Regions from separate parts of the Fictibacillus marinisediminis genome, predicted to be linked through region 1. Evidence: predicted binding sites of a transcription regulator. Region 1 holds the regulator's gene; each other region holds the start of a gene.
What was found. Region 1 encodes CtsR, which represses protease genes until heat stress. Its sites were predicted from a motif close to ATGGTCAATAAAGGTCAAACA; they were not measured.
Positions count from the first base shown of each region.

Region 2: LCY76_RS05220 (ATP-dependent Clp protease ATP-binding subunit) is a predicted target of CtsR. The motif match lies at 2,238-2,258, and genes of this name have one in related genera.
Region 3: clpP (ATP-dependent Clp endopeptidase proteolytic subunit ClpP) is a predicted target of CtsR. The motif match lies at 6,888-6,908, and genes of this name have one in related genera.

Region 1 is NZ_JAIWJX010000002.1:97,882-108,377, forward strand. It holds rRNA gene LCY76_RS00590 (16S ribosomal RNA) at 1-376, shown strand, start outside; tRNA gene LCY76_RS00595 (tRNA-Ile) at 471-547, shown strand; tRNA gene LCY76_RS00600 (tRNA-Ala) at 571-646, shown strand; rRNA gene LCY76_RS00605 (23S ribosomal RNA) at 908-3,845, shown strand; rRNA gene rrf (5S ribosomal RNA) at 3,909-4,024, shown strand; rRNA gene rrf (5S ribosomal RNA) at 4,668-4,786, shown strand; gene LCY76_RS00620 (CtsR family transcriptional regulator) at 5,318-5,788, shown strand; gene mcsA (protein-arginine kinase activator protein McsA) at 5,825-6,361, shown strand; gene mcsB (protein-arginine kinase McsB) at 6,365-7,432, shown strand; gene clpC (ATP-dependent Clp protease ATP-binding subunit) at 7,458-9,890, shown strand; gene radA (DNA repair protein RadA) at 10,112-10,496, shown strand, end outside.
Region 2 is NZ_JAIWJX010000002.1:933,877-944,372, reverse strand. It holds gene LCY76_RS05220 (ATP-dependent Clp protease ATP-binding subunit) at 1-2,159, opposite strand, end outside; gene LCY76_RS05215 (BsuPI-related putative proteinase inhibitor) at 2,428-2,940, opposite strand; gene LCY76_RS05210 (FAD-binding oxidoreductase) at 3,072-4,448, shown strand; gene LCY76_RS05205 (hypothetical protein) at 4,719-4,994, opposite strand; gene LCY76_RS05200 (PAS domain-containing sensor histidine kinase) at 5,042-6,892, opposite strand; gene LCY76_RS05195 (HU family DNA-binding protein) at 7,066-7,344, opposite strand; gene LCY76_RS05190 (SDR family NAD(P)-dependent oxidoreductase) at 7,727-8,497, opposite strand; gene sigY (RNA polymerase sigma factor SigY) at 8,682-9,227, shown strand; gene LCY76_RS05180 (YxlC family protein) at 9,199-9,525, shown strand; gene LCY76_RS05175 (sigmaY antisigma factor component) at 9,515-9,721, shown strand; gene LCY76_RS05170 (group I truncated hemoglobin) at 9,785-10,144, shown strand; gene LCY76_RS05165 (DEAD/DEAH box helicase) at 10,190-10,496, opposite strand, start outside.
Region 3 is NZ_JAIWJX010000002.1:3,446,408-3,456,903, reverse strand. It holds gene LCY76_RS18445 (tetratricopeptide repeat protein) at 1-819, shown strand, start outside; gene trxB (thioredoxin-disulfide reductase) at 921-1,865, shown strand; gene LCY76_RS18435 (NUDIX hydrolase) at 2,106-2,564, shown strand; gene rapZ (RNase adapter RapZ) at 2,653-3,528, shown strand; gene LCY76_RS18425 (gluconeogenesis factor YvcK family protein) at 3,529-4,473, shown strand; gene whiA (DNA-binding protein WhiA) at 4,563-5,507, shown strand; gene LCY76_RS18415 (HPr family phosphocarrier protein) at 5,547-5,804, shown strand; gene clpP (ATP-dependent Clp endopeptidase proteolytic subunit ClpP) at 6,234-6,833, opposite strand; gene yvfG (protein YvfG) at 7,046-7,258, opposite strand; gene cspD (cold-shock protein CspD) at 7,528-7,728, shown strand; gene rpoN (RNA polymerase factor sigma-54) at 7,880-9,196, shown strand; gene LCY76_RS18390 (glutaredoxin family protein) at 9,338-9,637, shown strand; gene LCY76_RS18385 (sugar-binding transcriptional regulator) at 9,808-10,496, shown strand, end outside.

The sequences.
Region 1 (10,496 bases):
CAAACCGGAGGAAGGTGGGGATGACGTCAAATCATCATGCCCCTTATGACCTGGGCTACACACGTGCTACAATGGGTGGTACAAAGGGTTGCAAAGCCGCGAGGCCGAGCCAATCCCAAAAAGCCACTCTCAGTTCGGATTGTAGGCTGCAACTCGCCTACATGAAGCCGGAATTGCTAGTAATCGCGGATCAGCATGCCGCGGTGAATACGTTCCCGGGCCTTGTACACACCGCCCGTCACACCACGAGAGTTTGTAACACCCGAAGTCGGTGGGGTAACCTTTTAGGAGCCAGCCGCCGAAGGTGGGACAGATGATTGGGGTGAAGTCGTAACAAGGTAGCCGTATCGGAAGGTGCGGCTGGATCACCTCCTTTCTATGGAGACATGAGTGCACTTAGATGCCTCATGAACTTACCTGAGCTTTTGTTTGGTTTTGAGAGAACTTCTCTCATCTATAATATGGTGCATGGGCCTATAGCTCAGCTGGTTAGAGCGCACGCCTGATAAGCGTGAGGTCGATGGTTCGAGTCCATTTAGGCCCACCATAACATTTTCATACAGACAAGATGGGGCCTTAGCTCAGCTGGGAGAGCGCCTGCCTTGCACGCAGGAGGTCAGCGGTTCGATCCCGCTAGGCTCCACCACTAGAAAATATAGTTGATATTTTCTTTTTTAGTCGGTATAATATGAAAGTTGTCTCTTGAAGACAACGCCGATATGCACCTGCGATTACTCGGTGCATGTAACACAGAAGGTTACACAGCGTTGTAGCCATGTTCCTTGAAAACTAGATAACGAAACATCCAAACAAAGCCAACTAATTCATTAGTTGTGCGCTGATTATGCAAGACCCATGATCTAACGATCATGTGAAACGATTCAGCTGAAAAGCTGATTCGGTTAAAGGTTAAGCTAGAAAGGGCGCACGGTGGATGCCTTGGCACTAGGAGCCGAAGAAGGACGGGACGAACACCGATATGCCTCGGGGAGCTGTAAGTAAGCATTGATCCGGGGATTTCCGAATGGGGGAACCCACCATCCGTAATGGGATGGTATCCATATCTGAATACATAGGATATGAGAAGGCAGACCCGGGGAACTGAAACATCTAAGTACCCGGAGGAAGAGAAAGCAAATGCGATTTCCTGAGTAGCGGCGAGCGAAACGGAATCAGCCCAAACCAGAGGGCTTGCCCTCTGGGGTTGTAGGACACTCAACATGGAGTTACAAAGGAACGGGGTAGATGAAGCGGTCTGGAAAGGCCAGCCAAAGAAGGTAACAGCCCTGTAGTTGAAACTTCGTTCCCTCCTGAGTGGATCCTGAGTACGGCGGGACACGTGAAACCCCGTCGGAATCCGGGAGGACCATCTCCCAAGGCTAAATACTCCCTAGTGACCGATAGTGAACCAGTACCGTGAGGGAAAGGTGAAAAGCACCCCGGAAGGGGAGTGAAAGAGATCCTGAAACCGTGTGCCTACAAGTAGTTGGAGCCCATTAACGGGTGACAGCGTGCCTTTTGTAGAATGAACCGGCGAGTTACGATAACGTGCAAGGTTAAGCTGATAAGGCGGAGCCGCAGCGAAAGCGAGTCTGAATAGGGCGCCATAGTACGTTGTCGTAGACCCGAAACCGTGTGATCTACCCATGTCCAGGGTGAAGTTCAGGTAACACTGAATGGAGGCCCGAACCCACGCACGTTGAAAAGTGCGGGGATGAGGTGTGGGTAGGGGTGAAATGCCAATCGAACACGGAGATAGCTGGTTCTCCCCGAAATAGCTTTAGGGCTAGCCTCGCGGCTAGAGTCCTGGAGGTAGAGCACTGATTGGACTAGGGGCCCCCACAGGGTTACCGAATTCAGTCAAACTCCGAATGCCAGAGACTTATCCGCGGGAGTCAGACTGCGAGTGATAAGATCCGTAGTCAAGAGGGAAACAGCCCAGACCATCAGCTAAGGTCCCAAAGTATACGTTAAGTGGGAAAGGATGTGGAGTTGCCCAGACAACCAGGATGTTGGCTTAGAAGCAGCCACCATTTAAAGAGTGCGTAATAGCTCACTGGTCGAGTGACTCTGCGCCGAAAATGTACCGGGGCTAAACGTATCACCGAAGCTATGGATTGTACCGTAAGGTACAGTGGTAGGGGAGCGTTCGAAGTGCAGTGAAGTCAGACCGGAAGGACTGGTGGAGCGCTTTGAAGTGAGAATGCCGGTATGAGTAGCGAAAGACAAGTGAGAATCTTGTCCATCGAAAGCCTAAGGTTTCCTGAGGAAGGCTCGTCCGCTCAGGGTTAGTCGGGACCTAAGCCGAGGCCGAAAGGCGTAGGCGATGGCCAACAGGTTGAAATTCCTGTACCACCTCCTTTCCGTTTGAACGACGGGGGGACGCAGGAAGGTAGGGAGAGCGCGCGATTGGAAATGCGCGTCTAAGCAGTTAGGCTGATTGTGAGGCAAATCCCGCAATCGTGAAGGCTGAGCTGTGACGGCGAGGGAAATTACAGTACCGAAGTCCCTGATCCTACACTGCCAAGAAAAGCCTCTAGTGAGGAAAGAGGTGCCCGTACCGCAAACCGACACAGGTAGGCGAGGAGAGAATCCTAAGATGATCGGGAGAACTCTCGTTAAGGAACTCGGCAAAATGACCCCGTAACTTCGGGAGAAGGGGTGCTCTGATAGGGTTAACGCCCGAGAGAGCCGCAGTGAATAGATCCAAGCGACTGTTTAGCAAAAACACAGGTCTCTGCGAAGCCGCAAGGCGAAGTATAGGGGCTGACACCTGCCCGGTGCTGGAAGGTTAAGAGGAGGGGTTATCCCTTACGGGAGAAGCTCTGAATTGAAGCCCCAGTAAACGGCGGCCGTAACTATAACGGTCCTAAGGTAGCGAAATTCCTTGTCGGGTAAGTTCCGACCCGCACGAAAGGTGTAACGACTTGGATACTGTCTCAACGAGAGACCCGGTGAAATTATAGTACCTGTGAAGATGCAGGTTACCCGCGACAGGACGGAAAGACCCCATGGAGCTTTACTGCAGCTTGATATTGGATTTTGGTACAGTTTGTACAGGATAGGTAGGAGCCTGAGAAGTCGGAGCGCCAGCTTCGATGGAGGCGTCGGTGGGATACTACCCTGACTGTATTGAAATTCTAACCTGGAACCGTGATCCGGTTCGGAGACAGTGTCAGGTGGGCAGTTTGACTGGGGCGGTCGCCTCCTAAATTGTAACGGAGGCGCCCAAAGGTTCCCTCAGAATGGTTGGAAATCATTCGCAGAGTGTAAAGGCACAAGGGAGCTTGACTGCGAGACCTACAAGTCGAGCAGGGACGAAAGTCGGGCTTAGTGATCCGGTGGTTCCGCATGGAAGGGCCATCGCTCAACGGATAAAAGCTACCCTGGGGATAACAGGCTTATCTCCCCCAAGAGTCCACATCGACGGGGAGGTTTGGCACCTCGATGTCGGCTCATCGCATCCTGGGGCTGAAGTAGGTCCCAAGGGTTGGGCTGTTCGCCCATTAAAGCGGTACGCGAGCTGGGTTCAGAACGTCGTGAGACAGTTCGGTCCCTATCCGTCGCGGGCGCAGGAAATTTGAGAGGAGCTGTCCTTAGTACGAGAGGACCGGGATGGACACACCGCTGGTGTACCAGTTGTTCCGCCAGGGGCATAGCTGGGTAGCTACGTGTGGACGGGATAAGTGCTGAAAGCATCTAAGCATGAAGCCCCCCTCAAGATGAGATTTCCCATCACGTTAAGTGAGTAAGACCCCTTAGAGATGATGAGGTTGATAGGTCTGGTGTGGAAGCGTGGTGACACGTGGAGCTGACAGATACTAATCGGTCGAGGGCTTATCCTTAAAATAATCAGAAGTTTGGATGAAGAAGTTATCTAGTTTTGAGGGAATATACCTCAAAATATGTCTGGTGGCGATAGCGAAGAGGTCACACCCGTTCCCATACCGAACACGGAAGTTAAGCTCTTCAGCGCCGATGGTAGTTGGGGGCTTCCCCCTGTAAGAGTAGGACGTTGCCGGGCACGAACGAAGCACTGCTGGAAAGATTCCAGCAGTGCTTTTTTGTCTGTTCTTTTTTATGACAATGATGGGTTTGGCATGTAAAGGGTGAAAAGTCGCACGTAAAGTCTCCATTCCCGCATGTAATCCCTTCAAAGTCGCACGTAAAAGGGCCGAAGCCGCATGTAAACCGTACAAACCCGCAAGTAACGATCCCGAATCAACAAAGTAGAACCTTCAAACCTTATCCATTAGCCACAAAACACGAAAGAATAAAGCCAATACAAACTAATTACTTGTTCTATATTTCATAAAACCATCGAGGGATCAACCCATAAGTATGAAAATGACGTGATATGCAAGTAAATCTTGTCGAATCGCAAGTAACGGCTGTGAAATCGCAAGTAAACGCTGCCGAACCGCAAGTAAACAAGCCAACGCCGCAAGTAATCCCACCAAATCCGCAAGTAACGATCCCGAACCAACAAAGTAGAACCTTCAAAACCTTATCCATTAGCCGCAAAAAGATGATTTTCAAAGAGAATACGAAAGAATGAAGCCTATACAAGCTAATTACTTGTTCTATTTTTCATTAAACCATCGAGGGATCAACCAAATGAGGTGGTCTGCATCTCGCTGCTTAGGGCGTGCTCGGAGCAAAGGAAATTCGGTGGTTAGCTATAGCGAAGAGGTCACATCCTTTCCCATACCGAACACGGAAGTTTACTCTTAAGCGCCGATGGTAGTTGGGGGCTTGCCCCTGTATAAGTAGGACGTTGCCGGGCACGAATGAAGCACTGTTGGATTATCCAGCGGTGCTTTTTTGTCTGTTCTTTTTTATGACAATGATGGGTTTGGCATGTAAAGGGTGAAAAGTCGCACGTAAAGTCTCCATTCCCGCATGTAAAACCTTCAAAGTCGCACGTAAAAAGGCCAAAGCCGGATGTAAACCGTACAAACCCGCAAGTAACACTCCCAAATCACCCAAGGCAGACCGTCTGGATCACTCTTATTTCGCCCGCAGCCCTCCAATCGCTCTCATTAGTCCCTTTTTCAACAAAACCTAAAAACCGCACAAAACTTTTGAAATCTAAAACTTCCTTGAGCCCAGGCTCTGTAAAGTGTTGTTTGTTTTCGACACAGAAAAGTCCTCAATTGTTACGATTAATCCCAAAAATATCGGGTAATACTGTGATAGAAACAGATAGTCCCCCAATCATGCGAAAAGTATACATTAGTTGCATAAACCCTGAAAAAGCGTCTATAATATGATTGTATAGTCAAAGATAGTCAAAGTCAGAGGGGAGGGGAGCAGGTTGAAAAACATCTCAGACATCATTGAAGCATATTTAAAGCAGGTCATCGCGGGATCAAATGAGACGTTCATTGAAATCAAGCGTACGGATATTGCTGAAAAGTTCCAGTGTGTCCCTTCCCAAATTAATTATGTTATCAACACCCGTTTTACGGTGGAAAAAGGCTTTGTTGTAGAGAGTAAACGGGGCGGCGGGGGATACATTCGAATCATTAAAGTCAAAACAGAGAATTACGTCGACCTTATTGATCAGCTGCTGCTTCTTATCAATGATCGTATTTCACAAGGAAACGCGGAGAATGTTATTTTGCGGTTGCTTGATGAGCAGATCGTATCCGAACGCGAGGCGAGGATTATGCTAAGCGTGACAGATCGCTCTGTTTTACACGTGTTAGACCTTCCTGAACGTGATCAGCTACGAGCCGAATTATTAAAAGCAATGATTCGGACATTAAAATTTAGAACCAGATAACGATGTATCACATTTATTAATAGGGAGGGGAAAAAAATGTTCTGCCAGGAATGTCATGAGCGGCCTGCCACTTTACACTTTACGAAGATTGTAAACGGCAAGAAAACAGAATTCCATATTTGTGAGCATTGTGCAAAAGAAAAAGGAGAATTCCTTCCGGGGTCGAATACTTTCTCTATTCATCAGCTGCTCTCTGGATTGCTTTATGGAGATCCTTCCATTTCGGGAACGGCTTCTTCAGGACTTTCTCAACAGTCGGTCCTCGCTTGCCCTCAGTGCGGCATGACCTACAATCAGTTTGCCAAATCCGGCAGATTTGGCTGCAGCCATTGCTACGAAGTTTTTGATTCGAAGCTGGACCCTATTTTAAAGAGGGTGCATGGCGGGAATACAAGACATGCCGGGAAAATTCCGAAACGGATTGGCAGCGGGCTTCAAGAAAAACGCGAATTGGAAAAATTAAAGCAAGCGATGCAGCAGTATATCTTAAATGAGGAATTTGAGAAAGCGGCAGAGACCCGTGATCAAATTCGGCTTTTGGAAAAGCAAAAGCACCGGGAAAAGGGGGAATAGAGCATGTCACTTGAACATTTTATAAGTGAAGCTATCAGTCCCTGGATGAAAAAAGAAGGACCTGATTCAGATATTGTGTTAAGCAGCAGAATCCGGCTGGCCCGAAATCTCGAAAAGTATAATTTTCCAGATCTGGCTTCCAAGGAGGAATCTGAGGCTGTTATTCAGACATTAGCGGGGGCTTGTAAGGAAAAAAGCTGCGGGAATTTCGGAGAGTTTGAAATTCTTCATCTCGACCAGCTAAAATCTCTCGCAAAAAGGGTATTGGTAGAGAAGCACTTAATCAGCCCTCATCTTGCAGAACAATCAAAGTTTGGTGCAGTGATGCTTAATCATGATGAGTCTGTGAGCATCATGGTCAATGAAGAAGACCATCTCCGGATCCAGTGCCTTTTTTCGGGTTTCCAGCTGAATGAGGCTTTAACCCTCGCAGCTGAATTGGATGACTGGATCGAACAAAAGGTGGATTATGCGTTTGATGAGGAACGAGGCTACTTGACCAGCTGCCCGACGAATGTTGGAACAGGATTGCGTGCTTCCGTTATGATGCATCTGCCAGCTCTGGTCTTAACGAAACAAATCAGCCGTATTATACCGGCCATCAACCAGCTGGGTCTCGTAGTCCGTGGGATATATGGGGAAGGAACGGAAGCTCAGGGCAATGTTTTTCAAATCTCCAACCAGATAACCCTTGGAAAATCAGAAGAAGATATTGTGGAGGATTTGCGGGGTGTGGTCCTTCAGCTTATTCAGCAAGAGAGAACTGCAAGAAAAACTCTGCAGGACGGTTTAAAAATCCAGCTTGAAGACCGGATCTTCAGGTCGTATGGAGTTCTGGCGAACAGCCGGATCATCCAATCGAAGGAAGCTGCACAGTGCCTATCCGACGTCAGGCTGGGAATAGACCTTGGGATTGTTGAAGGAATTTCCCGATCCATATTAAATGAATTAATGATACTTACACAACCGGGCTTTTTGCAGCAATATGCCAATGAAATGTTGAATCCTGATGAGCGTGATATCCGTAGGGCAACGCTAATAAGGGAAAGAATCAAACTTGAAGAAGCTTAAAATTTGAATGGGAGTGTGAATGATTATGATGTTTGGTCGATTTACAGAACGAGCTCAAAAGGTACTTGCGCTGGCACAGGAAGAAGCAATCCGTTTAGGCCATAATAATGTTGGCACCGAGCACATTCTGCTTGGCTTGATCCGTGAGGGTGAAGGAATTGCCGCTAAGGCGCTTCACGTTCTTGGTCTTGGACCTGAAAAGATCCAAAAAGAAGTAGAAACCTTAATTGGACGCGGCCAGGAATCCGTGCAAACCATCCATTACACTCCAAGAGCAAAAAAGGTTATTGAACTATCCATGGATGAAGCCCGTAAATTGGGACACTCATACGTGGGCACGGAGCACATCCTCCTGGGACTGATCCGTGAAGGTGAAGGAGTGGCAGCCCGTGTACTGAATAATCTCGGAGTGAGCTTGAATAAAGCGCGCCAGCAGGTGCTTCAGCTTCTTGGAAGCAATGAGGCATCATCCAATCACCGGGGTTCTTCTACGAATGCGAACACACCGACACTTGACAGCCTTGCAAGAGATCTGACGGCGATTGCTAAGGATGGAAGTCTTGATCCAGTCATCGGCCGTTCAAAAGAGATTCAAAGGGTCATTGAGGTACTGAGCCGCAGAACAAAGAACAACCCAGTCCTCATCGGTGAGCCGGGTGTTGGTAAAACGGCGATTGCAGAAGGTCTTGCTCAGCAGATCATCAATAATGAAGTTCCGGAAACGCTTCGTGATAAAAGGGTCATGACACTCGATATGGGAACGGTCGTTGCCGGTACCAAGTATCGCGGTGAATTTGAAGACCGTCTCAAGAAAGTCATGGATGAGATCCGCCAGGCGGGGAACATCATTCTATTTATCGATGAGCTGCACACATTGATTGGAGCAGGCGGTGCAGAAGGCGCCATCGATGCATCGAATATTCTTAAACCTGCCCTTGCCCGCGGTGAGCTTCAATGTATCGGAGCGACCACACTGGATGAGTACCGAAAGTATATTGAAAAGGATGCAGCGCTTGAACGCCGCTTCCAGCCAATCACAGTAAATGAGCCGACAAAAGATGAAAGTACACAGATTTTACAAGGTCTCCGCGACCGTTATGAAGCGCATCACCGTGTCACCATTACAGATGATGCCATTGAAGCAGCCGTAACGCTGTCTGACCGTTACATTTCTGATCGCTTCCTACCGGATAAAGCGATTGACCTGATCGACGAGGCAGCTTCTAAAGTGAGACTGCGTTCCTATACTGCACCGCCAAACCTAAAAGAGCTTGAACTGAAGCTTGAAGAAGTTCGCAAGGAGAAAGATGCTGCTGTTCAAAGCCAGGAGTTTGAAAAAGCAGCTTCCTTAAGAGATACTGAGCAGCGTCTTCGCGAGGAACTTGAGAAAACGAAGAACGTATGGAAAGAGAAGCAAGGTCAGGAGAATACAGAGGTAACGCCGGAAGATATCGCGCAGGTTGTCTCCAGCTGGACCGGTGTTCCAGTCTCCAAACTGGCTGAAGAAGAAACGGAACGCCTGTTGAAGCTGGAAGATATTCTTCATAACCGTGTCATCGGGCAAAATGAAGCGGTTCAGTCCATCTCAAAAGCCATTCGCAGAGCCCGTGCCGGCTTGAAAGATCCGAAGCGTCCGATCGGTTCGTTCATCTTCTTGGGACCTACTGGAGTAGGTAAAACCGAGCTGGCCCGTGCGGTAGCCGAATCCCTGTTCGGTGATGAGGATGCGATCATCCGCATTGATATGTCTGAGTACATGGAGAAACATACGACTTCACGACTAGTTGGTTCACCTCCAGGCTATGTTGGACACGAGGAAGGCGGACAGCTGACAGAAAAAGTAAGACGCAAGCCATACTCTGTTATCCTGCTTGACGAGATCGAAAAAGCGCATCCTGAAGTGTTCAACATTCTGCTTCAAGTGCTTGAAGACGGACGACTGACAGATTCGAAAGGGCGTACAGTAGACTTCCGCAACACCGTCGTCATCATGACATCCAACGTTGGAGCCAGCACGCTCAAGCGCAACAGCTCTCTAGGGTTTACGGTTCACACGGAAGATCAGCAGTATAATGACATGAAAACGAAAGTGATGGCTGAGCTGAAAAAAGCCTTCCGTCCAGAGTTTTTAAACCGTATTGATGAGATTATTGTCTTCCATGCCCTTGAAAAGACACATCTCAAACAGATCGTTACACTTATGGCCGATTCACTTATCAAACGTTTGAAAGATCAGGGCATCGAGATCGAAATCACTGAAGCGGCACTCGATAAGATCACCGATGAAGGCTATGATCCGGAGTACGGAGCGCGTCCATTGCGCAGAGCCCTTCAGCGTAAGATTGAGGACCGCCTGTCAGAAGAACTGCTAAGAGGAAACATCAGCAAAGGAAACACCGTCAAAATTGATGTGGATAATAATGACTTTGTTGTTGAGACCGTCGGTGCTACATCGTAAATGATGGGATTTTGTCCAATTGTATAGAAATAAATACAAAAACCCGGGAGGCAGTCACGTCTTCCGGGTTTTTGTCGAATCATTTTCTGTATTTTATCTAAATTCCAAATGCCCCCATTGGAAAGAGAGCCTGCTTTTTTGTTAAGATAAAGACAGCAAGATTAAAAAAAGAGAGAATGGTCCAGCTGCTCCATAGCAGTCTGGAAATAGAGGAGAAATAGATGGCCAAAAACAAGTCTGTTTTTATGTGCCAGGAATGTGGGTATGAATCACCGAAATGGATGGGAAAATGCCCGGGATGCAACAAATGGAACACGATGGTGGAAGAAGTCATCAAGCGTGATACCCAGACAAGAGGCCTGACAACTTCTTCGGCTTCAGGCACCCAGCAAAAGCCCCAATCCATAGTTGATATAAAAAGTGAACAGGAGCCGCGCATCAACACTCATACGATTGAGCTGAACCGGGTGCTCGGCGGAGGAATTGTTCCTGGTTCATTGGTGCTCGTGGGAGGAGATCCTGGAATCGGGAAGTCCACCCTTCTGCTGCAAACCTCGGCAAAACTGGCCCAGCACGGGCAAAAAGTGCTTTATATTTCAGGTGAAG
Region 2 (10,496 bases), 840 kb from region 1:
TATTTTATTTCTCTTTTTTCTACAACTAATTCATTTTCACGAACATCAACACGTAATTCTGTACTTTCTTCTTGCTCCAGAAGGACGTCTGCAATAGCATCCTCCACTTTCTCCTGAATCACTCTGCGCAAAGGACGTGCGCCGAACGATGGATGATAGCCCAGTTCAGCAATTTTCTTTTTCGCCTCATCCGTAAAACTGATAGAGATGCCTTGTTCAACCAGGTTTGCTTTCAATTCTGTAAGCATAAGGTCTACGATTTGAACAAGATCTTCTTCATTAAGTGATTGAAATTGAACAATATTGTCAAAACGGTTAAGGAATTCTGGCTTAAAGTAAGAACCGATCGCATCGAGAATGCTTGTTTCTTTTTGAACTTCAGCCACCTCGTTTGTAAATCCTAATTTCTTCGTTTGTTTAATTCCAGAACCTGCATTGCTCGTCATGATAATGACTGTATCCTTAAAGCTTACCGTACGGCCCTGGCTGTCAGTGAGACGCCCGTCTTCAAGAATTTGAAGGAACATGTGCTGGACGTCCGGATGGGCTTTTTCAATTTCATCGAGCAGGATGATGCTATAAGGCTTGCGGCGCACCAGTTCTGTCAGCTGTCCAGCTTCATCATGGCCGACATAACCTGGAGGTGAACCGATCAGCTTGGACACGGCATGTTTTTCCATGTACTCACTCATATCGAGGCGAATCATGGCTTCCTTATCACCGAACAGTTCTTCTGCAAGTGACTTCGTAAGCTCTGTTTTACCTACCCCAGTCGGTCCGACAAACAAGAAGGATCCAATTGGACGGCTTTTGGCCTTAAGGCCTGCACGGCTTCGGCGGATGGCTTTTGATACTTTATCCACCGCTTCTTTTTGTCCGATGACTTTTTGGGATAAGCTTTTCGCAAGGTCTTTCATTTTTGCCTGTTCGTCCGCTTGAAGCTTCCTTACAGGGATTCCTGTTTTCTGTTCAACGATTTTTTGAATATCCTCCAATGAAACCTCTGCCTTCGTTTTCGCTTCGTTTTCGGTCAGTTTTTCCTGAAGCTGAAGTTCTTCCTGGCGAAGTTTGGCTGCAAGCTCATAATTTTCGCTCAATGCTGCTTTTTCTTTTCCCTTGGAAATTTCTTCTAATCGCTCTTCAATAGAAGAAGTTTCACTTCCTGAGTGCAGCAGATTGATTTTTGAACCTGCCTCATCCATGAGATCGATCGCTTTATCCGGAAGGAATCGGTCTTGAATATAGCGGTGAGAAAGATTTACACATGCTTTTAGAACATCATCAGAAAAGCTTACTTCATGATATTGTTCATACTTTGGAGCTAGTCCTTTTAAGATTTCATACGCTTTTTCTGGCGTGGGTTCATTAACGATTACTGGTTGAAAACGGCGTTCAAGCGCGGCATCCTTTTCAATTTTGCGGTATTCTTTCAGCGTGGTTGCCCCAACAACTTGAAGCTCTCCTCGTGCTAAAGCAGGTTTTAGAATGTTACCCGCATCCATAGATCCCTCCGCAGAACCGGCACCAACAATCTGATGAATTTCATCAATGAAAAGAATGACGTTCTTGCGTTTTTGAAGTTCAGCGATCAGCTGCTTCATCCGTTCTTCAAACTGGCCGCGGATTCCTGTATCAGCAACAAGAGATGCCACATCCAGCAAGTAGACTTCTTTAGATAAAAGTTTAACCGGAACAGAGCCTTCTGCAATTTTTAATGCAAGACCTTCTGCAATGGCTGTTTTACCTACCCCTGGTTCCCCGATGAGGACAGGGTTGTTTTTATTTCGGCGATTCAAGATTTCAATGACACGGCTGATTTCTTCTTCCCTGCCGATCACTGGGTCGACCAAGCCTGCTTTCGCAGCATGGCTGATATTGCGCCCGAATTGATCCAGGAATCCTCCTCCTCCACCCTGCTGGGTCTTAGGAGACTGCTGCTCGCTGGAAATACCTGAATTCATTCCGCTGCTCATCATTTGTTTAAAGAATTCGTCAAAGGATGAGAATTGATTCATAGGATTCATACCTCCTGCAGTGTTCATGGATTGTGTTACTTTATGGTAGCAATCTGTACAAAGCGTTAATTGTTGTTTGTGTTGATTAAAAGAAACATTCATATGAATAGTCGCAGGATTCACTTTACATTGTTCACATCGCATAAAGCATTTCCTCCTTCATTGTAATAGGTCATTTGTCTTGTCTGACTTTGACTATCTTTGACCTTATGGATTTATTATACTTTGACCTTCTTTGACTTTCAAGGTTTTTGCTCAAATAATTTATATTTGCTTATTTTTAGTGGGTATCATCACCTTTGGTTTCTAGTACCTTACACTTCTTGTTCCTGAAAATCAAATGATCTGTTTTTTTTATGAATCCGAGACCACAACCCAATAAAAAAAGCCCGCTGCATGAGCGGGCTTTTCACTATTTAATCTCAAATGTTTGCTTCTGTCTGTAATCGTTATCCTCATTTGTTGCCGTGAGCCAGATTTCAATCGTATATGTTCCGGCAGGCAAATTTTTGACCATGATGTCCTGTGTATAGGTTTCTCCTTGTTTTAAAGTGATCTTCGAAAGAGCTTGAGTAAACATGTGGTCCTCTGAGTATTGATAAACTTTTTTGCCCTCTTTATTTTTCACAATGTAGTCAAACTTCTTACCGCTTGTGAATTCAAATATTTTGACTTGCTCTGTCTGATTTTTCAGTTCATAGCGCAATAGCGCGCTCCCAGCCTTTTGCTCGAGAATCGAAAGTTTAGGCTCGATGGCGCCTGCAACAATTCCTCCGCCATTGTTTCTTTCAGGATCGTCTTTTTTCTGTTCCTGCTTGTTTCCGTCTCCCATTACTGGTTCTCCCTTCTTAGCCTCATTCTTTTCCGTTGTGCCGCATCCGGCTAAAACGATGATAAACCCCAATATAAGCAGCCAGTTTTTCAATGTAATCACCTCACACATAGTCTTGGCTGATTTTTGTTTTTTTACCAGAATAAAAAAAGGATTTTTATGTCTACATCTATAAGTACCCTTAAGAGAGATTATTCAACATACACCCAAGGGAGGATTTTTAAATGCCAGTACTACATGAAGATTTGCTTATAGAAATGAAAAAACTTACCGATGAAAAACGTGCAACAAGCAACGAGACGATCCTTCAGCAGCACAGCAAAGATGAGTCCCATCATTCACCTGTACTTCCGGAAGTGGTGGTTTTTCCTGATTCAGCTTCCGAAGTTTCTTCTATATTACAATACGCCAGCGAACACAAGATTCCTGTTGTTCCTTTTGGAGCAGGCTCAAGTCTTGAAGGTCACTGCATTCCACTGCAGGGTGGCATCTCTATTAATTTCCAGAACATGAACAAGATCTTGGAAGTGCGTGAAGAGGATTTCCTAGTCAGGGTGCAGCCGGGGGTAACGCGTACACAATTGAATCAGGCATTAAAAAAGTACGGTTTGTTTTTCCCTGTTGACCCTGGAGCAGATGCTACGTTAGGCGGGATGGCAGCAACGAACGCGAGCGGTACGACTAGCGTGCGGTATGGAATCATGCGGCCTCAAGTCAGAGATCTGGAAGTCGTCCTTGCAGACGGCTCGATTATCCATACAGGCGGGCTCGCCGCAAAATCATCATCCGGGTATCATTTGACAAGTCTTTTTGTCGGTTCGGAAGGCACGTTAGGTGTGTTTACTGAACTTACACTCAAAGTCTATGGCATTCCTGAGGCTACTGTTGCTGGAAGAGCGGTTTTCCCTAGTGTTAAAGCGGCGGTAGATGGAGCAATATCTCTTCTTTCGTCAGGAAACTCACTAGCCCGTGTAGAGCTTGTTGATGAATATTCCATCAGGCAGGTCAATCAGCACAGTGAAACCTCCTATCCCGAAAAGCCCACTCTTTTCCTGGAGTTTCATGGTAACCCATCCGGTATGCAGCAGGATGTTACCTTTGCTGAAGAACTGTTGTCGGCTAACGGATCTGAAGATCTGATATTCGAAACAGATTCTATAAAGAAGGCAAAGCTTTGGGAAGCAAGACATCACCTTGCCTATGCATTTAAGCATGGGTTTCCTGGAAGAGAGATGATGCTGACAGATGTGTGTGTGCCCTTATCTGAATTAACAGGCGCTGTGGTTTACGCCCGTGAACTGATAGAAATGGAAGGTCTGCACGGCGGAGTTCTCGGACATGTCGGTGATGGGAATTTCCATTCTATTCTCATGTTTGATAAGAGCAGCGAAGAAGAAACACAAAAAGCCAATCGTATTAATGAGATGATTGTCGAGTATGCCCTTTCTAAAAAAGGAAGCTGTACCGGTGAACATGGAATCGGTATCGGTAAGATGAAATATTTGCAGCAGGAACATGCCGACACCCTGCCATTGATGAAAATGATCAAAGAACAGTTCGACCCCCGCCATATTTTAAACCCGGGGAAAGTTTTATTTTAAAAACAGCAGATTAAGGAGAATCCGGACAGGGTAATAATAAAGTACAAACTTACCTTAGAAAGGACTAATAATCCATGAAAACTCTAATCATCCTTGTACTCGTAGTCATCCTTATCGTTCTGTTTATGAAAAGAAGAAGATAGTACTTAAAGAACCCTCTCATCTGAGAGGGTTCTTTTTTTAGGGGATAATACAAGCCGTTTAGTAGTAATAGGAAGAAGAAGAAAATTGGTCACATCTATGAAAAAAACCAGCTCTATTTTAGCTGGTCTAGTTCGTTTTTAATGCATTTAAATCTTGATTCCACTGCATCGGCTGCCAATGAGCAAGATCGTAGCTGCCTCCATCAATGTTTTCCTTTTCGTTGGACAGCGTCTCCAGAAGTTCCTGCGGCAAATGCTGTGTATTCAGAGTAAGATCAATGGAATCATCCGGTGAGTACAGCAGAACAGTAAACAGCTTTTTATTTACCATATCCATCCCGTGTACATGCAGATAGCGAAGATCATTCATCCTGTATACGAAAAAAATTCGGTAGGGGGACATCTCATCATCCTGCCTTTTTAGAATCAGTATGTCCCGGGTGCCGATTTCTAAACGACTGAAAATGGATAGATGGGCAATTTCACTTGAACAGTTGTTCCTTTATTCTCTTCACTCTCAAAAGAAATGTTACCGTAATGTTCTTTTACAATTTTATAGCATACCATCAGACCAAGCCCTGTTCCCTTTTCTTTCGTCGTATAAAAAGGTTCTCCCAATTTTCCAAGCCTGTTTTTCGGTATGCCCGAACCCTGGTCTTCAATCTTAATCACTACGCTTCCTTTTTTCATTATGACAGCAAGCGTGATGATTCCACCTTGATCCATGGCTTCAATGGAATTCTTTAACAGATTGATAAATAACTGCTTCAGCTGATTTTCCACACAATAAATAGAAGGAATTTCTTTATCCACTTTTAATTGAATCTGTATGTTTTTAATAATGGCTTGTGTGTCCAGGAGGCGGATCACAGATTGAAGCATATCTTCTAATGAACTGTATTCGAAATGGACGGCTTGCGGCTTGGCCACTAGCATAAGCTCCCCGACAATGTCATTAATTCGTTTTAATTCCGTCAGCATAATTGTAACATATTTAGTTTTCATCTCTTCATCTGTTTCCTTTAAAAGCTGGGCAAAGCCGATTAAGGATGTAAGGGGGTTCCGTATTTCATGGGCGACTCCTGCCGCCAGCTCCCCCAGAACAGAAAGCTTCTCCGACTTTCTTATCAATTCCTCAGTTTCCTTCGTTGCTGTAATATCCCGAGCGATCGTTACGAAGCTCTCTATCTCGTTCCATTCGTTAAGTACCGGAACCGCATTAGTCTCCATGACCAGCCAATCTCCATTTTGATGCATCAGGCGACATTCAAAGGTAAAAGGTTTTTTTTTCATTTTGGCCTTCGCAAAGGCAGCTCTAAGAAATTCCCAATCATCCGGATGAATCCTTGAAAAAAGAATTCTATTTATTTCATCTAAGTTACTAGAGAATCCGAGGATGGCTTCATGGGAAGGTGAACTATAGATCAGTTCCCCATTAGGATTGGCTACGGCGATTAAATCTTTAGAATGCTCTGCAATGACACGGTACTTCGCTTCACTCTCACGGAGAGCCCGCTCTGCCTTTTTTTGTGCTGAAATATCACGGTAAATCAAACAGAAACCGATGACTCTGCCCTGCATGTTGCGGATCGCAGAAAACGATATGGATACATCAATCTTTAATCCATCACGCCGGACTCTCTGGGTTTCAAAGGAAGGAACCGTACTTCCTTCGGCAAGAAGGCCCATAATACTTTTAGATTCAGCTTTGAATTCATCCGGTATGATAATGTGCGAATCGATTTCATCGGTTAGAAGGTCATGCTCTTCCCAGCCGAACATGTTCTCAAAGGCATGGTTGACCTTGATCAGATTTTCTTTTGTATCGACAATTAAGATGGCGTCAGTCGTGCCTTCGAGTACAGATTCCAAAAGTTCGAGCGCGACACTCAGCTCTTCTTCCTTTTCTTTATGCTGGGTGATGTCCCTTCCTGTCACAAACAAAAACAAAGGATTCCCTTCTTCGTCAAAAGTAGCTTGTTTGATTAATTCAAGATAAATATACGATCCGTCTTTTTGCTGCACTTCTTCTTGAATTTTTATCGGATGTCCTGTTTCCCAAGCCTTATTGTCTGTTTCATTTGACCGCTCGATCATCCCTGCATTACACCAGGAGTTCTGTTCATCAAGGGCCTTTCCTTTATACTTACAGCGGTCCACTCCAAATACCTGGAGCGCAAATTCATTAGCCTCTATCCAATGGCCTTCTCTATTTTTCAAGCATATAAATTCAGGCAAAACATCAATTAATTTTTTGAAAACACCAAGTCTCGGAAGAAGTTCATCTTTGGTTAGCATCATTTTCAGTCCACACCCTCAACTATCATTCTGTCGTATTGTGTCTCAATCCCTTTTATATTAGATAATGGAGTAAGGTTTTCCTTCAAGAATTTACCGACAAATAGAGACAATAATAGGCATGGGGAAAAATTTTGTTCAACAAAAAAAAGCCCCATGATCCGGGGCTTTTCAGTTTATACTGCTTTAACGGCTTCTTTCAGTGATTTTCCTGGTTTAAATGCAGGTACACTGCTTGCGGCGATCATGATTTCTTCCCCTGTTAGAGGGTTGCGCCCTTTACGGGCGTTGCGGTTGCGAGTTTCAAAGGTTCCAAATCCAATCAGCTGGACGCTCTCACCCTGCCTTAATGCATTGGTAATCGATTCAAGAACAGCTTCCACCGCAAGGGTTGATTCTTTTTTATTCATGTTTGTTGCAGATTTTACTGCGTCAACTAAGTCTTGTTTTCTCATGAAAAAAATCCTCCTAAAAAGTAATTTAATATATTGCATTTGCTACCATTATTAACGCTTTCTCACTTTTTATACATCTGACAGCCATTTTTTCAAACACAAAAAGGAGCTGTACGATAAGCCGTTAGCAAGCATAGAAACAGGATGTCTATTTGGCAGACGTTGATTTCCGTTCCAGGCTGCTCGCTTTCCGCGGGGCGTGCGCTGAACCCCTCGGCGCTTGCGCCTGCGGGTTTCACCTGTCACGCTCGTCCCGCAGGAGTCTCGCACCTTCCACTACATTCAACTTGTCACTGAAGATGTTTTTCAAACAAAGGAGCTGCCAGAAGGTCAGTTTATGACTTTCTGGCAGCTCCTTTCATGCAGCGTTTAATTGTTCTCTCTAGAATCCATACACGGTCATTCCGCCGTCTACAAAAAGAGTTTGTCCTGTACAATAGGAACCAGCGTCTGAAGACAGAAAAACGGCAGGACCGACTAATTCGGCCAGTTCTCCCACTCTGTTCAGTGGAGTGCGGGATAGAATGTCATTCAAATAGTTTTCATCTGCAAGCAGTTCTGCTGTTAACGGTGTTCTGAAATACCAGGGACCGATTGAGTTCACATTGATTCCGTAAGGGCCCCATTCCAGTGCAAGGTTTTTCGTCATTTGGATCATCGCCGCTTTCGTCGAAGCATATACGACTCCCGTTCTTAACGCAACATGCCCTGCTACAGAGGAAATGTTGATGATTCGCCCGTTCCCTTGAGATTTCATAAGTTTAGCGGCTTCCTGGGAAAAATAGAAGGCTGAACGAAGGTTGGTGTTCATGATCTTCTCCCATTCCTCTTCAGAAACTTCCAGCGCTTTGCTTCTAATATTCATACCGGCATTATTGACTAGAATATGTAAAGGAATTTGGCGTGATGTAAGAGAATCATATAATGATTGAATTTCTTCCTTTTCTGTCACATCTACTGTAAAGCCATATGCCTTTCTCCCAAGTTTCTCGATAGAGCCGGCAACTTCATCAAGATCTGATCGAGTTCGGGAGATCAGTACAACATCCGCTCCAGCTTCCGCAAAACCAATGGCCAGTGCCCTGCCGATTCCCCGCCCTGCTCCAGTGATCAATGCTGTTTTTCCTTCCAACGAAAAAGACGGTAAATACATGATCAATCTTCCTCTCAGTTAAATTGTAAAAAGACTCGCCAGATACCAGAATATTTCTAACGTAACAAAGTATCCCTCTTTTATCCATTAATAAAGGATATTTTTTAACAGAATGAACGATTTACCTTCACGAAACGTATTACTATTGATTCATGAATCAGGTCGCAAGGAGGACACCATAAAGATGGAAGAAAAAGATTTAGTCAAAAAAGCAAAAAATGGCGACCAGCATTCTCTTTCTCTCTTGCTGCAGCAAAATTATTCTATTTTGTTTCATTATGTACTGAAAATAACGATGAACCGTTCAACAGCAGAAGACCTTGTACAGGAGACCATGCTTAAATGCATTCAAAAGATTGGGTTATACGAGGGAAAATCCAAATTTTCTTCCTGGCTCATTTCCATCGCATCCCATCTATACATCGACCAGTTCAGACGCAAGAAAACCGAGCAGAAGTATCAAGAGCGCGAACAGGAATCCCGAAACCTGAAATGGAAAGCCGTTTTCATCAATGAAGAATGGAATGAAGTGCTAGATACCGTAAGCCTTTTAAACGAAGAAACAAGAATCCCCTTAATCCTAAAGCATTATTACGGTTATACGTACGACGAGATCGGGAAAATGCTGAATATTCCCGCCGGAACGGTGAAATCTCGGGTTCATACCGGGTTAAGATTCATTAGAAAGGAGTTAGGTGAAAGTGAAGGAGAATTCAGACTCAGCAAATAACCTTGAAGATAAGCTCAAGGAAAGCCTCTCACAGATTGAAAAATATGAAGAAGTCAGTGTGCCAGACCTTGCCTTTTTTGAACAAATGGTAGCTGAGGAAACCAGCAGAAATAAAAGACAGCTCGCTAAAGAGCTTGCCCTGTTTGGAGTGATAGCTGCTGCAGTTCTGTTCTGCGTAGCTGCTATGCTTATTCGGCTCCCTTCTGTTTTCGTCATCCTTCAGGCTCCCGTACTGATTGGGGCTATTCTGTTTCTTTATAAACATCATAGAAAAGAAGGTGAATGGAATGACACATAACATACACGGCCAGCCGCTTTGGACACTAATTCTCGTTGTCATCATTCTTCTTTGCCAGAGCACATGGCTGTTTCTGGACGGAAGGAAACGCGGCTACCGTTATTGGTTCTGGTCTCTATGGGGATTGATCCAATGTCCGTTTCCTCTTCTCTTTTACCTCATATTCGCAAGAAAAGTGTTCAGGTCCAAACCATAAATCTTCTTAGCGTTTATGTCTGTCCTCTTGTAGGGAAAATGGTAACATAAGGAGGAGATATCATTGCAGACATCACTTTACGAAAAATTGGGTGGCAAAGATTCCATAGGAAAAGTGGTTGAGCGTTTTTATGATAAAGTTTTGGCCGATTCGAGTGTGAATTATTTTTTCGAAAATACCGATATGGAAAAACAGAGGAAACATCAAACCAAGTTCTTGAGTTTCGCTTTGGGCGGACCTGGTCAGTATTCCGGAAAATCGATGGCAAAGGTACATGAAGGCATGAATCTCCAGCCTGAGCATTTCGACGCCATTGTTCTTCACTTAAAGGAAGCGCTTCAGGAGTTTAACGTGCCCGAACAAGATATTGAAACAGCAGTGGATCACGTCAATACACTAAGAGATGACATACTTTATAAATAATAAAAAAAAGAGGAGCTGCTCTATCCTGAGTCTGCTCCTCTTTTTTTACTCTTTTTCTACCCATTCCTTCCGCAGGACAAAAAGCTCTCTGAGTTCCTGAGTAGAAAGCTCTGTAATCCAGTTTTCACTCGTGATGACTTTTTCGCTAAGCTCTTTTTTGCTTTCAAGCATTTCATCAATCCGCTCTTCAAGCGTACCGAGCGTGATCATCTTATGAACGGTCACAAACCGTTTTTGCCCGATTCGGTGGGCACGGTCTGTCGCCTGGTTTTCTACAGCCGGATTCCACCAGCGGTCAAAATGGATCACATGGTTTGCTTCTGTAAGATTTAACCCTGTCCCCCCAGCTTTC
Region 3 (10,496 bases), 3.3 Mb from region 1:
TTCGGCATCTTTAATGAGCATGACTGGGCTAACCGCTGGCTGGCATCCATCAACAAACATTACTACTACAGTGATCCTTCCTATCTTCATTTACTGGCTGTTTCATTCCATGCGCTTGGCCGGACCGAGCGGGCAATAAACTGCTGGTCAAAGGCACAGGAACTTGATCCGAAAAGCCAGGTCGCTTCTTATTATCTTGAGAAAGCGCAAAATGGCGAGCTGACGGTCACAGGTGCTGATTATCAATACCGAGTGCCTTCGTTTGTGAAACAGGAGAATGCCCAAAAAAGGGATTTCATGCAGCGCTTTAATAACGTGGCACGCGGTCTGCAAAAAAGTAAATTGGTGCATTTAACCTTACTGCGTGGGAATAATAGCGAAGAAAACATTGAAACCCTACAGGAATTTTGCACAAGGGATGATGAACATACCGTCCTTAAAGAAGTAGCGGCCAGTCTTTTAGTAGAGATGAGTCCGGGTACAAAGGTTTCCATACAAGGAGAAGATGGAGAGCAGATCATAGAGAATGTTTCTGCGACCATTGCAAGTGGGCTGAGCATCCTTTCTATCCTGAAGGAAAATGGAGCTTCCATTGATGACGATGTGACGTTCTTATGGCTGGAAACGATGATTCTGGCTCGTTCTGACAGCTCGCTGCTCAGAAATGATAAGGCGATAGCTGCGGCTATTGATTATGTGTCAAGAAAACGAAAAGACGGCGCAACCCAGCGCCAGATCGCCGAGCTGTATGGAATAACGGTTTCCATGCTCTCCTCGCGCATTCAATTTATCAAAAGAGGCCTTGAACGGGTAGATTGAGCAAATCTATGGACGAAAAAGCCTTTGGCCGATACCATGTAACTACAATATAAAGATTTGCAGACAGATGTTCTGGGGAAGGATCAAAGGAGTGGATCATGATGAGTGAAGAAAAAATTTATGACGTTATAATCATCGGCGCAGGTCCTGCGGGCATGACTGCGGCTGTCTATACGTCCAGGGCAAACCTCAGCACATTGATGCTTGAGCGCGGGATCCCGGGCGGACAGATGGCCAATACAGAAGATGTAGAGAACTATCCAGGGTTTGAAACGATCTTGGGGCCAGAACTGTCCAATAAAATGTTTGAACATGCGAAAAAATTCGGTGCGGAGTATGCTTACGGTGATGTGAAAGAGATCATCGACGGCGAGGAATACAAAACGGTCGTATCCGGAAGGAAAGAATTTAAAGCAAGATCGATCATTATAGGAACGGGCGCAGAATATAAAAAGCTTGGAGTGCCAGGTGAAAAAGAACTTGGCGGACGCGGCGTTTCCTATTGTGCGGTATGTGACGGAGCGTTCTTTAAAAATAAAGAGCTCGTTGTTGTCGGCGGGGGAGACTCTGCGGTTGAAGAAGGTGTCTACCTTACACGTTTTGCGAGCAAAGTAACTATCGTGCATCGCCGTGATAAATTGCGTGCCCAGCAGATTCTTCAGCAGCGTGCTTTCGATAATGAGAAAGTCGATTTCTTATATAACCATACCGTCAAAGAAATCCATGGTGAGAACAATAAGGTCAGCAAATTAACGCTTGTCAGCACCGAGACTGGTGAAGAGCGTGAGTTTTCTGCAGACGGTGTATTCATCTACGTTGGTATGCTTCCCTTGAATGGCGCTTTCGTCAATTTGGGGATTACAAACGAAGCGGGTTATGTTGAAACGAATCAGCTTATGGAAACACGGATTCCCGGCATTTTTGCTGCAGGCGATGTAAGGGAAAAAACGCTTCGCCAAATCGTTACGGCAACAGGAGACGGAAGCATTGCAGCCCAATCGGCACAGCATTTTGTTGAGGAATTAAAGGAAAGAATAAAAGCGTAAAATTCGTAATTCTGTTTTAATCAGACTGTAACAGTGGTGAAATAAAAATGGGGTACTATAAATAATAAGAAATTGACCCCCTTTTTATAAATTGCAAGACTTTTGGCGCGGAAGCATTCCGCGCCCTTTTTTTGTGGAATACTAGTTCTATCCCTTAATAATAGAGATACGTGTTCATTGTGAGGAGTGGCATTTTTTAGTATACTAAAGTTAATGTAACAGGTGATTGAGGTGAACATTGTGCAAAGAGTAACAAACTGTGTTTTAGTCAAAGAAAACGAAGTGCTTCTCTTGCAGAAACCAAGAAGAGGCTGGTGGGTAGCCCCTGGCGGCAAGATGGAGTCAGAGGAATCCATCAGGGATTCTGTCATTCGGGAATATCGTGAAGAAACAGGGGTTTATATTAAAAACCCTCAGCTGAAGGGTGTATTTAATTTTATTATCAAAGAAAAAGACAAGATTATTTCTGAATGGATGATGTTCACCTTCTTGGCAACCGAAGCTGAAGGAGAGGCGCTTGAAGAGTCTGATGAAGGAATTCTGGCCTGGAAGCCAGCATCTGAAATACGTTCATTGCCGATGGCGCCTGGAGATCATCATATTTTGGATTATGTTCTCACCGGGACGGGAATGATTTTTGGAACGTTCACGTATACACCGGATTTTGAACTGCTGTCCTATCGCCTCGATCCCGCTTGATAGGCAGTTTACACGGCGACAGGATCAAACACATACAATACATCAACGATATTTTAACGATTTTTAGAATAAGAGGGGGGGAACGGTTATGGAACAGCAGGACGTTCAAATGGTAATTATAACTGGGATGTCTGGGGCAGGAAAAACAGTAGCGATGCAGAGTTTTGAAGACCTGGGCTTCTTTTGTGTTGATAATCTTCCTCCCGCATTATTGCCAAAGTTTGTTGAGCTTATGGAGGAGTCACATGGAAAGCTGAATAAAGTGGCACTTGTCATGGACTTAAGGGGACGAGAGTTTTTTGACCAGCTTTTTTCAACGCTTGATCAGCTGCCTGTCCACTCTCACATTCAGCCGCAGATTATTTACCTTGAAAGCAAGGATGCAGCGCTCGTCCGCAGATACAAAGAAACAAGACGGTCACATCCCCTGGCGAAAAGCGGAAACCCTCTTCAGGGAATCATGCAGGAACGTGAAATGCTGGAAGAGCTAAAAGGCCGTGCTCAGCAAGTAATCGATACAACGGACCTTAAACCGATTCAGCTCCGTGAAAAGATTATTGAGCGATTTTCATCGGAAAAGTCCCATCCATTTACCGTAAATGTCATGTCATTTGGTTTTAAATACGGGATGCCGATCGATGCCGATCTCGTATTTGATGTGCGATTTTTGCCGAACCCGCATTACATTGACCACATGCGGCCAAGGACTGGACTAGAACCGGATATTTCAGAATATGTATTGCGGTGGCCTGAAACAAAGACTTTTCTTGAAAAGCTTATCGATCTATTAAATTTTATGATTCCACAATATAAGCGGGAAGGGAAAAGCCAGCTGATTATCGGAATTGGCTGCACAGGCGGAAAACACCGCTCGGTTGCTCTAGCAGAGTACATTAAGAATGCTTTGTCCAAAGAGTTTGTTACATTGAGCAGCCATCGTGACATGGGAAAGGATAAGTCTTAAATGAAACCTATATCTAAAATAGTCGTTCTGGGAGGAGGCACCGGGCTTTCCGTTCTTCTCAGAGGCTTAAAGAGCTTTCCCGTAGACATTACGGCGATCGTTACCGTTGCTGATGATGGAGGCAGCTCTGGCCGCCTCCGAAAAGATTACGATATGCCACCACCGGGAGACGTGCGCAACGTCCTTGCTGCACTCTCTGAGGTTGAACCTCTGGTGGAACGGCTTTTTCAGCACCGTTTTACGACAGGTGACGGGATTACCGGCCATTCCCTGGGGAATTTGCTGCTGGCTGCCATGCATGACATCACCGGGGATTTTGTCATGGGGATCAGGGAATTGAGCAAGGTGCTGAATGTCCGAGGGCAAGTGCTGCCTGCGGCTAATAAAAGCGTCATCTTAAACGCAGAATATGAAGATGGTTCATTTATTACCGGGGAGTCCAAAATTCCTCTCCGCAATAAACGAATTAAGCGTGTGTTTCTTACGCCTGACCATATCGAACCATTAGAGGCCAGCGTAAACGCGATCAATGAGGCTGACCTGATTGTTGTGGGACCCGGAAGTCTCTATACGAGCATCCTGCCCAATTTATTGGTTGGCGGTATTCGGGACGCTGTTCTCAAGTCAACGGTGCCTAGAGTTTATGTTTGTAACGCCATGACTCAAAAAGGGGAAACGAACCACTTTTCAGCAAGTGACCATGTTCAGGCACTGATTGATCACGTGGGCGATAAAATCGTTGATGTCGTGATCGTTAACAATGAAATTATTCCTGAAGAATTTTTGGAACTCTATCGCGAAGAGGGAGCCGAACAGGTTACCTGGGATATGGATCGTTTAAAATCTTTTGGTTTTAAGATCATTAGTGATAATATAATTCAATATGGCACTTTAGTGCGCCATGATGCGAAACGTGTATCTGAACTGCTTCTTTCATTACTGTGATAAAGGAGTAGTTTTTTCAGAAATTGAAGGCTGAATAACAGCTATCCAACCCTCACGTTACCGTAGTGGATAGAAGAGGGGTGAAAAAGATGTCTTTTGCGGCAGAAACAAAAAAAGAACTGACCCAACTGGAGATGAAAGATTGCTGTGCAAAGGCGGAATTGGCAGCGCTGATCCGAATGAATGGTTCCATCTCTTTTTCGAACCGCCAGATCGTGCTGGATATTCCAACTGAGAATGCCGCCATTGCCCGGCTTATCTATACATTGATCAAGAGAGTGTATTCCTTTCATGTGGAACTCCTGGTCCGGAAAAAAATGAGGCTGAAGAAAAACAACGTGTACATCGTCAGGCTCACTCAGGAAGCAAGAGCTCTTCTGGAGGATTTAAATATCATAGATGAAACCTTCACGTTCAACCGGGGGATCGCAGAAAACATTCAAAAGAATTCCTGCTGCCGCCGATCATACATGCGAGGTGCTTTTCTTGCCGGAGGATCTATCAATCATCCGGAAACGAGTTACCATCTTGAGATTTTTTCAATGTATGAGGAACATACAGCAGCCCTGTGCGAGCTGATGAACACCTTTGATCTAAAGGCAAAAATGCTCGAACGCAAAAAAGGATACATTATTTATTTGAAAGACGGGGAAAAGATATCTGAGTTCCTTACTTTAATTGGAGCGCACAACGCTATGCTCTATTTTGAGGACGTCAGGATCTTGAAGGATATGAGAAACTCCGTCAACCGCCTCGTAAACTGCGAAACCGCCAATTTGAACAAAACAGTGGGTGCAGCAATGAGGCAGGTCGAGAATATCAAATTTATTGAAAACCAGGTTGGTCTCGAAGTTCTTCCTGACAAACTCCGCGAGATCGCTGAACTCCGCGTTGCCCATCAGGAAATTACGCTTAAAGAGCTAGGTGAGATGGTTTCTTCAGGCGCAGTAAGCAAATCGGGCGTCAACCACAGGCTTCGGAAAATTGATGAAATCGCTAACAAAATTCGGTTAGGACAACCCATTTCGAAATAAAACATAATTACACACTAATCTTTAAAAGGAGGAACAGCAATGATCGAGAAGAAGGTAACTGTTCAGTTGAAAACCGGATTGCAAGCTCGTCCGGCTGCCTTATTTGTGCAGGAAGCGAACCGTTACAACTCTGAAGTATTTGTAGAAAAAGACGGAAAAAGAGTCAACGCAAAAAGTATTATGGGAATCATGAGCCTAGCCATCGGATCTGGCGTCGATATTACCATTTCTGTAAGCGGACATGATGAAGAAGAAGCGATCAAGGGGCTTGAAGCCTTCATTACGGAGCAGAACTAGGTTTCTTGAAGAAAATAGAAGAAGTAAAAGGGCAAAAGCGGGTTCGATATGATACTATCATCATCGAAGAGCTTTTGCCCTGTTTTTTTTGTTATGGGGTGTTTTACCGCATGTCGGGTTCGCAGATTGCCGGTTACTGGCCAAAACGGAGAAATACTGGCTGGAAATGATATTTACAATCCAAAACTCGGATTTACTGGCCGAAATATAAGAAATACTAGCCAAACTCATATTTTTTAAACTATATCCCTCTGCTTGAAAGCCCGGACCGAAGAAGCTTTACCGTTTTGTCCGGGCGAACATCGCCAATATTAAAATTACGATGACGATGACTCCGATGGAAACGAGGATATTATATAGGTTCATGATCATCTCCCCAAAATAAAAGCCGCTCGTAAAAAGATGAGCGGCTTTCTTGTTTTCATTTCATTAAATGTTTTTAGGATCTTCTACGGAAGAGATGACACGGTCAACAAGTCCGTATTTTACAGCATCCTCAGCTAGCATGAAGTTGTCACGGTCTGTATCGCGCTCGATCACTTCAAGAGGCTGGCCTGTTTTTTCAGAAAGAATTTTGTTAAGCTGTTCGCGCATTTGAATGATACGGCGAGCATGAATTTCAATGTCTGTTGCCTGTCCGCGTGTTCCGCCTAGAGGCTGGTGAATCATAACCTCAGAGTTTGGAAGTACATAGCGTTTTCCTTTTTCACCGGCTGCAAGCAAGAATGCTCCCATGGAAGCCGCCATACCGATGCAGATCGTGGAAACGTTAGGCTTGATGAAGTTCATCGTATCATAAATCGCCATACCTGCTGTGATGGATCCGCCAGGACTGTTTATGTATAGGGAGATATCCTTTTCAGGGTCCTCGGCAGCAAGAAAGAGCAGCTGAGCTACGATAGAGTTGGATACATTGTCATCAATTCCGCTTCCAAGCATGATAATACGGTCTTTTAACAGACGAGAGTAAATATCATATGCACGTTCACCACGGTTCGTTTGTTCAATAACTGTAGGAATTAAATTCATGAATAATCCTCCTTTTATGGTGTGTTTTTCGTGTGTTACTGACATCATACAAAAAAGGTCAAAAAAGGTCAAACGAAAAGCTTCTTTGTTGATAATTCTATGTAGAGGCTTCACAATCCTTTATTTAACAATATGTTTAGACTATCATCATCATTCCCGCGTCACCAGGTTTTAAACGTAGGGCACGTCAAAAGTTTTATAGTTAAAGAGGATTAGCTATTCTTTACATTTGTATAAGCTGTTTCGAGATTTCGGATCCGGCGGACGATTTCTGCGTTTTTGTTGAGATGGTCATTGATGAGGGTTCCGACAATGGATCGGTAATAGGCATTCATTGCGTGCGATTTCGTAAACACATCCTTGTTCCGTTCGATGTATTGTTTGAAATTTTCTTCAAAAAAAGCCACTGAAAATTGTTCAGCCATGGTTGCAGCACTCCTTCGTTTCAACTGTTTATATAGTATCAGATTCCGGTGCCAGGCACCAAAACAGAAAATTATTCTTGGTGATTGGCACCAAATAAATTAAGCGCCTTGTTTTGACAATTGGAAATTACCATGATATAGTTGTGCTGACCATATACGTGTTATTATGACTGGATGTAAACAATATGTGTTTTCTTTTAGTTTTTGTAGCATTGTCACATGGTTCCAATTTTTAAAGCGCTTTAACGCGCCGACAGGAGGATATACCCATGCAAAACGGGAAAGTAAAATGGTTCAACGCAGAAAAAGGATTCGGTTTCATCGAAGTTGAAGGTGGAGACGATGTATTCGTACACTTTTCTGCTATCCAATCTGAAGGTTTCAAATCTTTAGACGAAGGTCAAGAAGTATCTTTTGAAATCGTTGATGGTGCTCGCGGACCTCAAGCTGCTAACGTTACTAAACTTTAATAGCGTGATAAAAGGGCCAGTAATGGTCCTTTTTTTTTGTGCCCAAAAATCGCAAACTCCAGCAGTGTTAACCTGATGGAAGGAACTTCAAATCTTTTTCAGTGTTGCCTGCTGACATTCTATAGTATCATAGTAACAGGAGGGATTTATAATGGAGCTGGGATTATTTCAACAACAAAATTTAAGTCTTGTCATGACTGCAGAGCTTCGCCAGGCCATTGCCATCCTGCAATATCCTTGCTATGAACTTTCTCAATTTTTACAAGAACAAGCGGTAGAAAATCCTCTCATTGAGTTGGCGGATTCGCCAGCCTTTTTTAATAACGATAAAAAGAAAGCGCTTCAAAAAAGTAAAACAATGCAAGATGCGGATGTGATCGGGATGATGCAGCCTGCTGAAGAAACCATGCACGACCGCCTGCTTCATCAAGCGTTAGCCATACCTGCATCAGATGAGATTGCAGCTGTTGTCCGCTATCTCATCTTAAATATAGACCAGGCCGGATATCTGGATATAACGGAAGATGAAATTAAACAGCGTTTCGGAATCAGCACTGAAAGATATGAAGAAGCCATAGATTGGCTTCATCAGCTGGAGCCGGCAGGCATTGGAGCCCGTAACCTTAGGGAATGTCTTCTACTGCAATTGAAATCGCTTGGCATGGAGGATGATCTGTCCTACCTTATCGCTGATACTCACCTTGATCAGCTCGCAGACCGAAAAATTAAGCAGATTGCTGCTGCCCTTGGAACGAATGTACAGGCTGTCGAACAGGCTGCCGACTTTATTCTGACTCTTGATCCGAAGCCGGGGCAAAAATTGTCCAGCCACAGTGAACTGGGATACCTGTATCCAGACCTTTCCGTCATTGAAGATAATGGAACGTACAAACTCGCCATCAACGATCATTTCACGCCCAAAGTGCAGCTGAATGAAAGCTATGCTCATTTATTAAAATCAAAGGCCAGCGGTGCTGCACAGTACTTGCAGGAACATTATCAAAAGCTTCAATGGCTGCAGAAGAGCCTTGAACAAAGAAAGAACACGCTCATCATGATCGCCAAAGAGATCGTCTCAGTTCAGCAGAACTTTTTAAAAAGGGGCCCTGAACATCTCGTTCCGATTACCTTAAGGGAAGTAGCTGAACGGATCGGCATGCACGAATCAACAGTCAGCCGGGCCGTTAAAAACAAGGTCATTCAAACACCGAAAGGCGCATTTGAACTGAAATATTTTTTTACAGCAAAAATTGAAACGGTAAATGGAGAGAACGCTTCTGCCCAAACCGCCAAGCTTGCCATAAGAAAAGTAATTGAAGCAGAGGATAAAGCAAAGCCGCTGTCTGATCAGGCGATTGCCGAAATGCTTGCCAGCGAAAAAGGCTTGAGCATCTCAAGGCGTACGGTCGCCAAGTACAGAGAGGAGCTGAACATCGCTTCCTCTTCCAAGCGGAAAAGATATTCCTGACATACGACCGCAGAAGCGATGCTCCACTCTTACCCTTCAACACAAAAAAAGTGTTTCGGGGCAATAGTTCCAGCGCTTGTCGGACCTAATCGGGCACCTGCGCTTTTCTTACTAAGCCAGGTGCTTTGTTTTTAATATATAATGATAACAAGAGTACGAATAAAAAAAGATGAAAAGGGAATGTTGAGTATGAGTCCACTTTCGATCACATTTTATACAAAACACCATTGTCCTCTCTGCGACAAAGCGCATACTATATTAGAGGAGCTTCAAGAGGAAATTCCGATGAAGATCCAAAAAGTTGATATTTACCGGTCAGATGAACTTATCGAAAAATATGGGCTGATGATCCCAGTGATTACGGTAGCGGATGAAGAGATTCAGTACGGGCAGATTCATAAGGAATCATTAAGAAAGCGTTTACTTACAATTAATAAGTAATTTTTGTTGAAATGTTGTCACATGTTTTGTTAGAATGAAGGAGACTTAAACATAGTCATTTTTTTATAGCATCATTGGGACGTAAAATGGCTAACAGGGACGGTGAATGTCCCTAGAAGTATTGGACTCCTCTTATGTTCTGCCGTACAAAAAGACAAGGGGAATGCATGATGAACGATTTGATAGAAATACAGAAGAAGCTTTTGCCTGATCTTCTGGAGGTAATGAGAAAACGATACAGCATACTTAAAATTGTTCGCTTTCATGAACCCATCGGCAGACGAAGCCTTGCCATTAACCTCAATATGACGGAAAGGGTTCTCCGTGCAGAGGTCAGCTTTTTGAAAGACCAGGGGCTGCTTTCCATCCTGCCTGGCGGTATGTCGCTTACTCCCGATGGATTAGATGTCCTTGAACGGCTGGAAGTTTTGATGAATGAACTCGCTGGACTTCGCGTTTTAGAAATGAAGTTAAGGGAAAACTTAAACCTGTCTGAAGTGATTATCGTTCCTGGTGACAGTGATGAAGATCCTTGGATTAAAAGTGAAATGGGCAAGGCGGCAGTAATGAGGTTGAAACAGGAGTTAACAGGCAATAATGTCATTGCAGTGACCGGCGGAACAACCATCGCTGCTGTTGCTGAAATGATGACTCCTGGAAACAAGGACCAAGACCTTCTGTTTGTCCCAGCCAGAGGCGGTCTTGGCGAAAAGGTAGAAAATCAGGCAAACACCATCTGTTCAACGATGGCTGTAAAAGCACGAGGTGAGTATCGTCTGCTTCATTTACCGGATCAGCTCAGTAAGGAAACTTATCTTTCACTGATTGAGGAACCCGGGGTAAAAGAAGTCATGGAGCT